Regions from separate parts of the Kluyvera sp. 142486 genome, predicted to be linked through region 1. Evidence: predicted binding sites of a transcription regulator. Region 1 holds the regulator's gene; the other holds the start of a gene.
The links. The regulator PurR, encoded in region 1, represses purine synthesis genes. The targets are predictions, from matches to a motif close to CANGCAAACGTTTGCNTG.
Positions count from the first base shown of each region.

Region 2: a site for PurR is predicted at 4,318-4,335, ahead of ACLGE8_RS05680 (nucleobase:cation symporter-2 family protein). Genes of this name have one in related genera too.

Region 1 covers NZ_JBKHUI010000001.1:300,711-308,566, reverse strand. The annotation lists gene punR (DNA-binding transcriptional activator PunR) at 1-854, shown strand, start outside; gene purR (HTH-type transcriptional repressor PurR) at 873-1,898, opposite strand; gene ACLGE8_RS01520 (YnhF family membrane protein) at 2,193-2,282, shown strand; gene ACLGE8_RS01515 (MFS transporter) at 2,443-3,609, shown strand; gene sodB (superoxide dismutase [Fe]) at 3,691-4,272, opposite strand; gene ACLGE8_RS01505 (C40 family peptidase) at 4,396-5,217, opposite strand; gene ACLGE8_RS01500 (Grx4 family monothiol glutaredoxin) at 5,561-5,905, shown strand; gene rnt (ribonuclease T) at 5,971-6,618, opposite strand; gene gloA (lactoylglutathione lyase) at 6,723-7,130, opposite strand; gene ACLGE8_RS01485 (alkene reductase) at 7,207-7,856, opposite strand, start outside.
Region 2 covers NZ_JBKHUI010000003.1:332,230-340,085, reverse strand. The annotation lists gene yicI (alpha-xylosidase) at 1-864, shown strand, start outside; gene ACLGE8_RS05685 (AsmA family protein) at 1,077-2,753, opposite strand; gene ACLGE8_RS05680 (nucleobase:cation symporter-2 family protein) at 2,873-4,264, opposite strand; gene gltS (sodium/glutamate symporter) at 4,548-5,750, shown strand; gene glpK (glycerol kinase GlpK) at 5,878-7,386, opposite strand; gene ACLGE8_RS05665 (MIP/aquaporin family protein) at 7,408-7,856, opposite strand, start outside.

The sequences.
Region 1 (7,856 bases):
GCGCTGCGGCGCAGGAGCTTCATCGCGTGCCTTCTGCGGTCAGCTATACGGTGCGTCAACTTGAAGAATGGTTGGCAGTACCGCTGTTCGGACGTCGTCATCGGGACGTTGAACTTACCCCGGCTGGAGCCTGGTTTTTGAAAGAGGGCAGGTCTGTTATCAAAAAAATGCAGATCACCCGTCAGCAGTGCCAGCAAATCGCCAACGGCTGGCGAGGGCAGTTGGCGATTGCCGTCGATAATATCGTGAAGCCGCAGCGAACCCGGCAGTTGATTGTCGATTTCTACCGTCACTTTAGCGACGTGGAGTTGATTGTTTACCAGGAAGTGTTCAACGGCGTTTGGGATGCGCTGGCCGATGGTCGCGTAGAGTTGGCGATTGGCGCCACCCAGGCGATCCCGGTCGGTGGTCGCTTCGCGTTCCGCGATATGGGGATGCTCAACTGGCACTGCGTGGTGGCGAGTACCCATCCGCTGGCACAGATGGAAGGCCCGCTCAGCGATGATGTGTTGCGCAACTGGCCGTCGCTGGTGCGTGAAGATACCTCGCGATCGTTACCGAAGCGAACGACCTGGCTGCTCGATAACCAGAAGCGAGTGGTGGTGCCGGACTGGGCCTCATCGGAAACCTGTATCTCGGCGGGGCTTTGTGCGGCGATGGTGCCGGGGCATCTGGCGCAGCCATGGCTGGATAGCGGGGCATGGGTGGCGCTACAGCTTGAGAACCCCTTCCCGGATGCCGCCTGTTGCCTGACGTGGCAGCAAAGCGAAGCGTCGCCGGCGTTAAGCTGGCTGCTGGAATATCTGGGGGATAGCGAGACGTTAAATGAGGAATGGCTGCGGACACCCGAGTAGGGTGTCCGTGGGTAACGCTTAGCGGCGATAGTCGCGGAACGGGCCGTCGGCCACGGAGCGACGTTCGATAAGGCGCGGATGCACCTCAATCGACTGCGAGGTTTCTCGCTTGCTGACGATACGGTCCATCAGCATGTTAAACGCCGTCTCACCAAGCGAATCTTTCGGCTGGTGGATGGTCGTCAGCGCCGGGGTGAAGAAACGTGAGTTGCGCACGTTATCATAGCCGATCAGCGAAATGTCCTGCGGCACGCGCAGACCCATCTCATCCGCGGCGCACAGTGCGCCCATCGCCATAATGTCACCACCGCAGAAGATAGCGGTAGGGCGCGGCTGCTGGGACAGGATCTGCTGCATTGCGCGATAACCCGATTCTGGCTCGAAGTCGCCCTGCACAATCCAGTTCTTTGGTACGTTGATCTGCGCTTCTTCCATCGCTTTCATAAAGCCCGCCAGACGACCTGCGCCGGTGTTGCGCTCTAGTGGGCCAGGGATGACGCCGATATCGCGATGACCGCGCTCAATCAGGTAACGACCGGCGATATAGCCGCCTTCAAAGGCGTTATCGATAACCGAGTCGGTGAAGTCCGCTTTGGCTTCGCCCCAGTCCATCACCACCATCGGGATGTGTCGGTACTCTTCGAGCATCGTCAACAGGGATTCCGGATATTCGGAGCACATGACCAGCAGGCCATCCACGCGCTTTTGCGCCATCATCGACAGGTAGGCGCGCTGTTTTTCCAGGTTGTTCCAGGCGTTGCCCAGAATCAGGGTATAACCTTTCTCAAAGCAGTTTTTCTCAACGGCTTCGATAATTTCGGCAAAGTAGGCCGCTTCGCTGCTGGTTGCCAGCAAACCAATCGATTTGGTGTGGTTCACCTTCAGGCTGCGGGCAACGGCGCTCGGAGAGTAGTGCAACTCTTTGATCGCCGCCCAGACGGCTTCACGCGTCTCCTCGGCGACAAAACGCGTTTTGTTAATTACATGTGATACGGTTGTAGTGGAAACGTTTGCGCGCTTCGCTACATCTTTAATAGTTGCCATTCCATCTCACTCCAGACCCTGGCCTGCCCCTGATAAAATCGAAAGGAAAACGTTTGCCTTCACACACCCTGACGCAATTTTGTGGATTGCGATTCGCCGGGAAAACGATACAGGACGACAGGAGGGGGTCAATGGCCGGTACGCTTATAAATAAGCGTCGAATTTTGACTTATCCTGACGCAAAGTGGAAGAGTAAAAACAAACATCCTGCTAAATCTGTGAAGATTTTTGCGCAATACTGTGTAAAAATGAGCTAGCTCAGTTTTGCTGTAGCGATAAAAAGGAGAAAAGTTGATGAGTACCGAACTTAAGATGTCACTCACCACCACCGTCATTACCCTTGCGCTGATCGTTGCCGCAGGTTTGACTGCTGTACTGCATTAATTCCTCTGCGAGGGGGCACTCGCTCCCTCCTGTCTGATTGTTACCCATTTAGCAATAATCTTTTGCTGTTTTGTACACTTCTGTTTTTATGTGATTGATGTCATGCTTTTGCCCATTATCGACATGCCGCGTCTGTCGTGCGGCTAACCGGAGCATTTGCATGAAAATTAACTTTCCCTTACTGGCGTTAGCCATTGGGGCCTTTGGCATCGGGACGACCGAATTCTCCCCAATGGGTCTCCTGCCGGTGATTGCAAAAGGTGTGGACGTCTCCATTCCCGCAGCCGGGATGCTGATCAGCGCCTATGCCGTAGGGGTGATGGTTGGTGCGCCGCTGATGACGCTGCTGCTTTCACATCGTGCCCGTCGAAACGCCCTGATCTTCCTGATGGCCATTTTTACCCTCGGCAACGTGCTTTCGGCGATGGCGCCGGACTACACCACCCTGATGCTGTCACGTATTATCACCAGCCTTAACCACGGCGCATTCTTCGGCCTTGGCTCCGTTGTTGCTGCAAGCGTGGTGCCGAAGCATAAGCAGGCCAGCGCCGTGGCAACCATGTTTATGGGGCTGACCATTGCCAATATTGGTGGCGTGCCGGCGGCAACCTGGCTTGGCGAAACCATTGGCTGGCGGATGTCTTTCCTGGCAACGGCAGGGCTTGGCATTATTGCCATTCTGGGGCTGTGGTTCTCTCTGCCGAAGGGCGGGGCAGGTGAAAAGCCGGACGTGAAGCGCGAACTCTCAGTGCTAGTGCGCCCGCAGGTGCTGTCGGCACTGCTGACGACCGTGCTTGGCGCGGGGGCGATGTTTACGCTCTATACCTATATTTCACCGGTGCTGCGGACGATAACTCACGCCACGCCAGCCTTTATTACCCTGATGCTGGTGCTGATTGGCGTAGGCTTCTCTATCGGTAACTACCTTGGCGGTAAATTTGCCGACCGTTCGGTAAGCGGTACGCTGAAAGGCTTCCTGCTGCTGCTGATGGCAATCATGCTGGCAATCCCGTTCCTTGCGCAAACGCAGGTGGGCGCGGCATTCAGTATGGTGGTGTGGGGGGCTGCAACCTTTGCGGTGGTGCCGCCGCTGCAAATGCGCGTGATGCGCGTGGCTCACGAAGCGCCGGGTCTTTCTTCCTCGGTGAATATCGGGGCGTTCAACCTGGGTAATGCACTGGGTGCTGTCGCGGGCGGAGCGGTGATCTCCGGTGGTCTGGGTTACAGCTTTGTGCCGGTTATGGGGGCGATGGTTGCCGCGCTGGCGCTGCTGGTGGTATTCCTGAGCGGCCGTTCCCGTGGTGAAGAGGCACTGGCCAGCCAGTAAAAACAAAAACGCAGAAGGGAGACCTTCTGCGTGATACGAGATAACCCGGCGGAGCGTGGCGATGCCGGGTTATTTTTTGGCTTACGCTGCCAGATTTTCAGCCACAAACGCCCAGTTCACCAGAGCCCAGAAGTGCTCCAGATAGTTTGGACGCGCATTGCGGTAGTCGATATAGTAAGCGTGTTCCCACACGTCAACGGTCAGCAGTGGTTTCGCATCGGTGGTCAGCGGGGTTGCCGCGTTAGACGTTGAAACGATAGCCAGAGAACCATCCGCCTTCTTCACAAGCCAGGTCCAGCCCGCACCGAAGTTTTTCACTGCGGCATCGGTGAACTGTGCTTTGAATTCAGCGAAGGAACCAAAGGATTTAGCGATCGCATCAGCGACGGCACCAGTTGGTTCGCCACCGGCATTAGGTGCCAGGCAGTTCCAGTAGAAGGTGTGGTTCCAGACCTGCGCTGCGTTGTTGAACACGCCGCCTTCAGAGGTACGGACGATCTCTTCCAGCGTTTTGCCTTCAAACGCCGTACCTTTGATCAGGTTGTTCAGGTTAGTGACATAGGTCTGGTGGTGTTTGCCGTAATGATACTCCAGGGTTTCCACAGAAATGTGTGGAACAAGAGCGTCTTTGGCATACGGTAATGCAGGTAATTCGAACGACATTGCTACTCTCCTTTATTATATTTGTACACTCAATAACCATGCATTGAGTAGGGATAGAGTAGCAAATTAAAAGGTGAGATAAAAGATAAGCTTACCCCGTTTATTAACAAACGGGGTAAGTGATTAACGAATTGTCTTTGGTGTCACAACGCGGCGGGCGCCGACGTAGTGACGGACCCAATAGTCTTCACTCAGCGACGTTATCTGGATGTCCTGGCCGGTGCGAGGAGACTGAATAAATTTGCCGTTGCCGACGTACACGCCAACGTGATCGGCGGTACCGCGACCCTGAGTGCGGAAGAAGACCAGATCGCCGCTTTCCAGTTCACCACGTTCAACCGGGCGCGCATCGCGCAGGTGGTACATTTCGTTAGCGGTACGTGGAATACGGATGTTGACCAGATCTTTGTATGCGTAATAGACCAGACCACTGCAGTCGAAGCCGGTGCGTGGGGAGTTGCCACCCCAGCGATATGGCTTGCCTAACTGGCCCATCAGCTTGTTCATCGCCGTCTTCTGTACTTTCTGTACCCGCACTTTGTGCGCGGCAGCGATGGTCGTCGGTTTGGATTCGACAGGGCTGGTGGTGCAGACCTTCTTGTGACCTTTGCGAACCTTGCAGGTCGTGGTGACGCTGGCGGTTTTGACTGCACTGTTTTTCGCGCGGGTTTTAGCGGAGGCTGTCTTTGATTTGCTGGCGGCTGGAGCGACTTTCTTCGCTACGGCTGGCGTGGTTTTCTTCTTAGCGGCAACCGGAGTGGATTTTTTCTTAGCGTTAGATTTATTGTCCGCGTTCTTTTTCTTGCGTTCACTGCTTTTTACAGGAAGCGACTTTTGCGCCGTTGGGGTTTTGGCATGCCCTGTAGCATGCGCCAACGGCGTGAAGGATAACGATGTAAACAGCAATGCACAGAGCGTGAACGACCATTTTTTTATCTGCGCCACTGAACAACCCTCTGAGTAAGATGCAGGCCAAATGTCCTTGCCTGGGTATGGTTTACAAAACCCAACGATTCTAATCCATAAAAACACGAAATGTTAATAGTGTTTTTATGGATAAAACGTTGTTTCGTTAGCAACTGCAAAAAAAAACATCATTTGATACATAATGAGTCAAATAATGAGCAAGCTTTTCATCAGCCTGCCGATAAACTCATATTTATAAAGCAACTTAACGGTTCAGACGATAAAATAGTAAAGCGTGAACAAAATGTTATTTTCTGTTCAGGGTCTGAAACGTTACAATGTCAGACTACTGCCGTAAAAAGAAGTTTGAGGAAGCAAGATAATGAGCGAGACAATTGAAAAAATTCAGCGCCAGATCGCTGAAAACCCGATCCTGCTGTACATGAAAGGTTCCCCGAAACTGCCTAGCTGCGGTTTCTCTGCCCAGGCCGTTCAGGCACTATCTGCCTGCGGTGAGCGCTTTGCCTATGTCGACATCCTGCAGAACCCGGACATTCGTGCCGAGCTGCCGAAATATGCAAACTGGCCGACCTTCCCACAGCTGTGGGTAGACGGTGAGCTGGTTGGCGGCTGTGACATCATCATTGAAATGTACCAGCGCGGTGAACTGCAGCCTCTGATTAAAGAGACCGCGGCGAAGTACGCTGAAGAGCCGAAAGCAGAATAATCGGTTTGCCCGGACAGTGGGCACAGAAATAAAAAAGCGACCTTCAGGTCGCTTTTTTTATGCCGCTATTCTTCAGTTGCTATCGGCAGCGGCCAGCCGCCGAGACGTTTCCAGCGGTTGACGATTTCGCAGAATAGAATGGCGGTCTGCTCAGTGTCATACAGCGCCGAGTGCGCCTGGCTGCTGTCGAAATCCATGCCCGCAGCGGTACAGGCTTTTGACAGCACGGTTTGCCCCAGTGCCAGCCCGCTCAGTGCGGCGGTGTCGAAGGTCACGAACGGGTGGAAAGGATTACGCTTGAGTGAAGCGCGATCGGCAGCAGCCATCATGAAGCTGTGGTCGAAGGTAGCGTTATGCGCCACCATGATGGCGCGATTACAGTCGCTGTCTTTCATGCCCTTGCGCACCATCTTGAAGATGGCATGCAGCGCATCGTACTCGCTGACCGCGCCGCGCAGCGGATTGTTAGGGTCGATCCCGTTGAACGCCAGTGCTTCCGGCTCAAGGTTCGCGCCTTCAAAAGGTTCAACGTGGAAATGCAACGTCGTGTCCGGCATCAGCCAGCCTTGCTCATCCATTTTCAACGTAATTGCCGCTATTTCGAGCAGGGCATCCGTTTTGGCATTGAATCCCGCAGTTTCCACATCAATCACTACCGGATAAAACCCACGAAAACGGTCGCATAGACCATTAAGTTGCACATTGTCGGACATCAGAATCTCTTCACTTAGAAAAAGTAGCGCGCATTATGGCAAATTTTGCCGCGGCTTGGAAAGGCGGGGTAAAAAAACGGGCGCCTTAGGCACCCGTACAGGAGTTAGTTGCCAAGGCCTTTGCCGGCATCTTTCTCTTCGATCAGTTCGATTTTATAGCCGTCCGGGTCTTCAACAAACGCGATCACCGTGGTGCCGCCTTTAACCGGGCCAGCTTCACGAGTGACGTTGCCGCCGTTCTGGCGAATGCGGTCACAGGCTTCTGCGGCGTTGTCCACGCTCAGGGCGATATGGCCGTAGGCGGTGCCCAGCTCATATTTATCTACGCCCCAGTTGTAGGTCAGCTCAATCACCGCTTCATCGCTCTCTTCGCCGTAGCCGACGAAAGCCAGAGAGTATTTATATTCGGTGTTTTCGCTGGTGCGCAGCAGCTTCATGCCCAGCACTTTGGTGTAGAAATCAATGGAGCGTTGCAGGTCGCCGACGCGCAGCATGGTATGCAGTAAACGCATGTTATCCCTCGTCCTTACTTATGAATAATCTGGCTAGTATAGCGGCGGATGGCCGCCGCTATCAATCAACGTGGGATTACAGAGCAGGGTAGTCGGTGTAACCTTCCGCGCCGCCGCCATAGAAGCTTTCCGGACGCTGAGGGTTCAGCTCGGCTTTATGCTTCAGACGAGCAACCAGATCCGGGTTGGCAATGTAGTCACGACCAAAGGCCACGGCATCAATTAACCCTTTCTCAATCAGCGCTTCCGCTTTTTCCGGGGTGTAGGCGCCAGCACCGATAATCGGGCCGTGGAAACGAGCGCGTACTTTTTCGCGGAATGCTTCGCTGTATGGCTGACCACCGGCCCAGTCTGGTTCAGACATGTGCAGGTAGGCAATACCGCGTTTGCCCAGCTCTTCAATTAAGTAGAGCGCATCGGCTTCTTCGTTCGGGCCGTTATCGACGTTCTGGAAGGTACCAATTGGCGACACGCGGATACCGATACGGTCTGCGCCCCATTCTTTGATCCCGGCATCAACCACTTCCAGCACCAGGCGTGCGCGGTTTTCTACGCTGCCGCCGTACTGGTCGGTACGATGGTTAGAGGATGGCGACAGGAACTGGTGCAGCAGATAACCGTGCGCGGAGTGCAGTTCAACCAGGTCGAAACCGGCTTCACGGGCGTTGGCAATCGCCTGACGGAAATCGTTGACGATACCAGGTATCTCTTCCGTTTCCAGCGCAC
Region 2 (7,856 bases), on a different contig from region 1:
AACTACGAATCCATGGCGGAAAGCCTGCGCGGCGGCCTGTCTATCGGCCTGTCCGGCTTTGGTTTCTGGAGCCACGATATTGGCGGCTTCGAAAACACCGCCCCGGCGGATGTCTACAAGCGCTGGTGCGCCTTCGGCCTCTTCTCCAGCCATAGCCGTCTGCACGGCAGCAAATCCTACCGTGTGCCATGGGCGTACGACGAAGAGTCCTGCGACGTGGTGCGCTACTTCACTGAAATGAAGTGCCGCATGATGCCGTACCTGTACCGTCAGGCGGCGCTGGCCAACGAGCAGGGCACGCCGATGCTGCGCGCCATGATGCTGGAATTCCCGGACGACCCGGCGTGCGACTACCTCGACCGTCAGTATATGCTCGGCGACTCTCTGGCAGTAGCGCCGGTGTTCACTGAAGCGGGCGATGTGCAGTTCTATCTGCCGGAAGGCCGCTGGACGCACCTGTGGCACAACGACGAGGTTCAGGGCAGCCGCTGGCATAAACAGCAGCATGACTTTATGAGCCTGCCGGTGTACGTGCGTGACAACACCCTGCTGGCGCTGGGCAACAATAGCCAGGTGCCGAACTACGCCTGGCATGAAGGGACCGCGTTCCAGTTGTTCCATCTGGAAGACGGTCGCCAGGCGGTGTGTGAAGTGCCAGCGCAGGACGGTTCGGTTATCTACACGCTGACCGCGAAACGTCAGGGTAATGTGATTACCGTGACGGGCAACGGCAAGGCGAGCGGCTGGACCCTGTGTCTGCGCAACATCCAGCAGGTGGCTGGCGTGCAGGGCGGGGCGCAGGCGGGCAATGAGCTAGGCGTGGTGGTGACGGCGCAGGGGAATGAGCTGGTGATTACGCTGTAGTATTGAGGGGGCCCTCTCACCCTAACCCTCTCCCCACGGGGGAGAGGGGACCGATGGTGCGGCTAGCATGTTTGGTTTTCTCCCTCGCCCCTTTGGGGAGAGGGCCGGGGTGAGGGGAGCCCCAGCACGATCTCTTTGTAGCCCGGCCAGGCGCAGCGCCGCCGGGGCGGCTCCTAGCCAACCCCGGGGTCGGCGTAAACGCCTCGCCCGGGCTACTTAATCATGCCGCCCTGCATCTGCTGGGTCACTTCCTGTTTATCCATATTCACCGCATGCAGCTGCCCGTTCACCGTTGGTTTCAGCGGCGCATTCGCCTGCACATTCCCGCTCGCCGTCAGCTGAACATTCCCGTCGCCGGTAATCGGCAGCGCGGGCCATCCCCATTGTTGGAGCACGTTCAACGGCACGCCGCGGCCGTTCAGCGTCACGCTGGTCTGGCGATGCGGCTGCTGTGCCACGGTGGCGGTGGCTTCCAGAATGCCTTTTTCGGTAAAGGCGCTCAGTTCGGTGATATTAACGTTCGAAGCATCGGCATTCAGCGTCATGGATGGGCGACGTACGTCAACGCGGTTAAAGGTTGCCGCCGCGCCGTTCAGCGTCGCGCTGCCGCCCCAGATGCCCCACTGGCGGTTTTTCGCCAGCTGCAGGTTGGCACCGTAGCCGTCCAGCGCGGTGACCTGCCACGGGAAGTCCGGGTTGATATCAATCACCAGGTTGCGGCTGGCGCCAAATTTCTTCAGCGTTACGCTTTGCAGCCACGGCGGCAGCTGCTCCATCCACAGCGTCTTCCAGTTCTCCGGCAGCGTATATTCCAGCCCGGCGAAAACCGCGTCGTCCAGCACCAGTGCGTTACCGGCGCGCAGCCAGTTGCCGGAACTGCGCACCATGCCGCCTTCCCAGCGCGAGGTGAACTGGCGCAGCGCAATGCCCTGCGGTGAGAATTCGGCGTTGAGGATTGGGTCGAGCAGATGCAACGAGCCGTAGATAAACTCGCTGGCATTCATCGAGATTTTGCCGTCCTCGCTCTGCCAGCCGCCCTGGCTGAGAGTCAGGTTGCGCAAGTTGAGGTCGAGGTCGGTGACTGCCCAGTCCGGGCCCTGCAGGCGCGCGTCGGTAATGTCCAGCCGACCAATCTGCAGCGATGGCACGGTGGTCAGCGGGGCCAGGAAATCGAGCAGCGACTTGTCGCTCTGCATGCGGATGTCGTTAAGACGCAGATTATCCACCACCCAACTGCCGTCGCTGTTGCGCCGTGCATTGCCTGTGAGCGAGCCGCGTGCCATATCCGCGCCGACGGTAGTCAAGGTGACCTCACCGTTATCGAGCGAGCCTTCAATCAATGCGTTGGTGGCCGGTACGCCGTTCAGCGATAACGAGCCTGCGCTCATCTGAATCTGGGCTTTGGTGCCCAGCACGTTGCCTGCTACCGGTGCCCACGGCATCACGCCGCCGGAGACGCGCTGGGCGCTCAGTTCCCAGCCGGTTTCCGGGCTGTTCAGCGCCATATTGCTTAGCTGTAGACGGTCTGCGGCAAACGGCAGCGGCGCGGTGGAAGGGGACAGATTCAGCGTGCCGTCCTGCAATAGAATGGTATCGACGTGCAGCGGGTCGGTTATCTGGCGCGAACTCAGACCGATATCCACCGCTTTGGCGACCAGCGTCGCGGGCTTGCCGTCGCGGCCAAAGGTGACGTTTTTCAGCAGGATATGTGAAGGCGAAGAGAAGCGATGGTCCATCGCATCAAACGTAATGTGATAGGCGGTGTTATCGCTCAGCCACTGACTAACGTGGCGGGCGCCCCAGCGCGTTTGCAATAAAAAATAAAAGGCAACGATCACCACTAACAGGGCGATCAGTAGCCAGATAATGAGCTTTCCAAGAAATTTCATGATCTTCCATCCTGTGAATGGCACATAAACCTGTTATGCATGATTTATATGCAATGCTCAAGCTGGGAATCGTATTATTCGATGTCAGCGGCAGTGGCGAAACCACTGCCGCGGAGGGATTACGCTTTTTCCGGCGGGAAGACCAGGTTGAGGATAATCGCGGTGATACCGCCGGCGGCGATGCCGGAGGAGAGCAGGTTTTTCAGCCAGTCCGGCGCAAACTGCAGGATTTGCGGCTGCTGGGAAACGCCCAGGCCGACGGCCAGCGACAGCGCGATAATCAGAATCGCACGGCGGTTCAGCGGCTCGCGGGAGACGATACGCACGCCGGAAGCGGCGATGGTCCCGAACATCACCAGCGTTGCGCCGCCGAGCACCGGCTCAGGGATATGCTGCACAAAGCCGCTTACCGCTGGGAACAGGCCGAGCACGATCAGCATCAGCGCCACCACAAAGCCCACGTAGCGGCTGGCAACGCCGGTCAGCTGAATCACGCCGTTGTTCTGCCCGAAGCAGGAGTTGGGGAAGGTGTTGAACACCGCTGAGACGCAAGAGTTCAGGCCGTTTGCCAGCACGCCGCCTTTCAGGCGCTTCATATAGACCGGGCCGGAAACCGGCTGCTCGGAAACGTCAGAGGTGGCGGTGATATCGCCAATGGTCTCGAGCGAGGTAATCATAAACACCAGCATCAGCGGCAGCAGCAGGCTCCAGTCGATGCCTAAGCCGTAGTACAGCGGCGTCGGGATGGTGATCAGGCTGCTGTTCGCGGGAGCAGCGTTCTCCGGCAGCATGCCGAGGAACCACGCCATCAGGTAGCCTGCCGCCATGGCGATCACCAAAGAGGCGATGCGCAGGTACGGGTTACGCTGGCGGTTAAGCAGAATAATGATAGCCAGCACGATCCCTGCCAGCAGCAGGTTTTTTGGCGCGCCAAAGGTGTGGTCTGCCATCGCCGCGTAGCCACCGCCGATGGAGGTCAGGCCGACCTGAATCAGCGACAGGCCGATAATCATTACCACCACGCCGGAGACCAGCGGCGTAATCACGCGGCGCGCCAGGTGCAGTACGCGGGAGATAACCATCTCGGTGCAGCTCGCCAGCATCAGGGTGCCGAACAGCGCCGCCATCATCGTTGGCACGTCCGCGCCGCCAGTTTTCAGCGCCGTGCCGCCCATAATCAGCGGGGCGACGAAGTTGAAGCTGGTGCCCTGAATCGACAACAGGCCGGAACCCACCGGACCCCAGGCTTTAATCTGAATGATGGACGCCACGCCGGAGGCAAATAACGACATGCTGATGATGTGCTGAGTGTCTTCGGCTGGTAGGCCAAGCGCCTGACAGATGAGCAGCGCGGGGGTGATCACCGCGACAAACATCGCCAGCAGATGCTGGAACGCCGCAAACAGCGTCTGCGCCAGCGGCGGACGATCTTCCAGTCGATAGATTAATTCGCTGTTTTGCGTATGCGCAATCGGTTGCGCATCGGCTTGATCGAGTGTGTTAGAAGACATCTCAGAGGTAATCCCGTGGTGGAAAAGTGGCGATTTTAGCGGACTGGTTGGTAAAAGCAAACGGTTGCTTTCACTGATGGCAAATTATTGCGGAAAATAACCGTGAAAAGTGAGAGGGTTTAACCCGGTAAGTTAACGAAAATGATGACAAATAATACGTTTTTCTATCATTGAACGACCTTTCTTGCTTACACTTTGGACCAACGTCTCATGAGGAGGCGTGGACGACATGGGAAATTGGTCGCGTGTGAATGAATCATGCGTTTAGTCAGGAGCTGCATTTATGTTTCATCTCGATACTTTATCGACGCTCGTTGCCGCAACGCTGGTGTTGCTGCTAGGACGTAAACTGGTTCAGAGCGTTCCCTTCCTTAAGAAATACACTATCCCCGAGCCCGTTGCGGGCGGCCTGCTGGTGGCGCTGGCGCTGCTGGTGCTGAAAAAAAGCATGGGCTGGGAAATCGACTTCGATATGAGCCTGAAGGACCCGCTGATGCTGGCGTTCTTCGCCACTATCGGCCTTAACGCCAATATCGCCAGCCTGCGTTCGGGCGGCAAGGTTGTCGGGACGTTCCTGATTGTGGTCGTTGGCCTGCTGCTGCTGCAAAACGCACTGGGCATCGGTATGGCGAAGCTGTTAGGGCTCGACCCGCTGATGGGGCTGCTGGCGGGGTCGATTACCCTCTCCGGCGGACACGGCACCGGGGCGGCGTGGAGCAAGCTGTTTATCGAACGCTATGGCTTTGAAAACGCGACAGAAGTGGCGATGGCCTGTGCCACCTTCGGGCTGGTGCTCGGCGGCCTGATTGGCGGGCCGGTGGCGCGCTATCTGGTGAAACACTCGTCATCACCGGACGGTACGCCGGACGATCTGGAAGTGCCGACGGCGTTCGAAAAGCCGGACGTGGGCCGCAGCATCACCTCGTTGGTGCTGATTGAGACCATTGCGCTTATCGCCATCTGTTTGACGCTGGGTAAAGTGATTGCGCAACAGCTCGCTGATACGGCGCTGGAGCTGCCAACGTTCGTCTGCGTGCTGTTTGTCGGGGTGATCCTCAGCAACGGCCTGGCGCTGATGGGCTTCTATCGTGTCTTTGATCGCGCGGTTTCCGTCTTAGGTAACGTCAGCCTGTCGCTGTTCCTGGCGATGGCGCTGATGAGCCTCAAGCTGTGGGAACTGGCGGATCTGGCGCTGCCGATGATTGTGATTCTGGCGGTGCAGACCGTGGCGATGGGGCTGTATGCCATTTTCGTCACCTACCGTTTGATGGGCAAAAACTACGATGCGGCGGTGCTGGCGGCGGGTCACTGCGGCTTTGGCCTTGGCGCAACGCCAACGGCGATTGCCAATATGCAGGCGATTACCGAGCGTTTCGGGCCATCACATATGGCGTTTCTGGTGGTGCCGATGGTGGGGGCGTTCTTTATTGATATCGTCAATGCGCTGGTGATTAAGCTGTATTTGATGTTGCCGATATTTGGCTGAAATAAAAATGCCGGAGGTAATCTCCGGCATTTTTTTGCCTGATGGCGCTACGCTTATCAGGCCTACAAACGGATGCCGTTCGGTTCCCTCTCCCTTAAAAAGGGAGAGGGGGCATACCGTGCGATACTTACCCTTCGTGATCTTCCCACGCTAACGCGCGTTTCACCGCTTTCTGCCAGCCGCTGTAGCGGTAGTTACGTTCGGTGGTTTCAATCCCCGGACGGAACTCGCGCTCAATCACCGCTTTCTCCTGCAGCTCATCCAGGTTCTGCCAGAAGCCGACCGCCAGCCCGGCCAGGTAGGCCGCGCCGAGCGCTGTGACTTCACGCACTTCTGGACGCTCAACGCGAGTGCCAAGAATGTCGGACTGGAACTGCATCAGGAAGTTGTTGGCGACCGCGCCGCCGTCTACACGCAGGGCGTGCAGACGAATGCCGGAGTCGGCCTGCATTGCTTCCAGCACGTCACGGGTCTGGTAGGCGATGGATTCCAGCGTAGCGCGAATAATGTGGTTCGAGTTCACGCCGCGGGTCAGGCCGAAAATAGCACCGCGCGCATACGGGTCCCAGTACGGTGCGCCGAGGCCGGTAAAGGCCGGTACCACGTACACGCCGTTGGTGTCCTTCACTTTGGTGGCGAAGTACTCGGAGTCGAACGCGTCGCTAATCAGCTTCATTTCATCGCGCAGCCACTGAATGGATGCGCCCGCCATAAACACCGCACCTTCCAGCGCATAGTTCACTTCGCCGCGTGGGCCGCAGGCGATGGTGGTCAGTAGGCCGTGGCTGGAGGCCACCGCTTTCTCACCGGTGTTCATCAGCATAAAGCAGCCGGTACCGTAGGTGTTTTTCGCCATCCCTTCTTTCACGCACAGCTGGCCGAACAGCGCCGCCTGCTGGTCACCGGCAATCCCGGCGATTGGAATACGGGTACCGCCTTTACCGCCGATGTTGGTCTGACCGTACACTTCGGAAGACTTGCGCACTTCCGGCAGCATGGCGCGAGGGATATCCAGCGCGTCCAGCATTTTGTCGTCCCACTCCAGCGTATTGATGTTGAACAGCATGGTACGTGAGGCGTTGGTGTAGTCGGTGACGTGGACGCGGCCCTGGGTCATTTTCCAGATAAGCCAGGTATCAACGGTACCAAACAGCAGCTCGCCACGTTTCGCACGCTCGCGGGAGCCCTCAACGTGGTCGAGGATCCACTTCACTTTGGTGCCGGAGAAGTATGGGTCCACCACCAGGCCGGTGGCTTTGCGCACATACTCTTCCATACCGTCGCGCTTGAGCTGCTCGCAGATATCTGCGGTGCGGCGGCACTGCCAGACGATGGCGTTGTAAATCGGCTTACCGGTTTCGCGCTCCCACACCACGGTGGTTTCACGCTGGTTGGTGATACCGATAGCGGCAATCTGATCAGAGCTAATGTCGGCTTTTGCCAGCACTTCAACCAGCGTGGAGCTTTGGGTTGCCCAGATCTCCATTGGGTCATGCTCAACCCAGCCTGGCTTAGGGTAAATTTGTTCGAATTCGCGCTGTGACACGCTGACGATGTTGGCGTCATGATCCATAACGACGGCGCGGGAGCTGGTGGTGCCCTGGTCGAGCGCAACGATATATTTTTTATCAGTCATAATGAGCGTTCCGTAGTCAGTTTACAGCGAAGCATTTTGTTGGTTCTGGCTGGAGGCCGCTTTCGGCTCTTCAACCTCGCAGGTGTCGCATGGCAGGTGACGGCCAATCAGCTTGCGATAGCTGAACGCACCCAGCGCAGCACCTACTATTGGCGCACACAGCGGCACCAGGAAGTAAGGAATATCTTTGGCGCCGGTGAAGGCGACGTCACCCCAGCCTGCCAGCCAGGCGAACGTTTTCGGTCCAAGGTCACGCGCTGGGTTCATCGCAAACCCGGTCAGTGGACCCATGGACGCGCCGATAACCGCAATCAGCAGGCCAATCAGCAGCGGGGCCAGCGGCCCACGTGGAATACCGTTACCGTCGTCGGTGAGTGCCAGGATTACGCCCATCAGGATAGCGGTAATCACCATTTCTACCGCGAAAGCCTGCACAAAATTGATATGTGGGTTCGGGTAAGTCGAGAAAA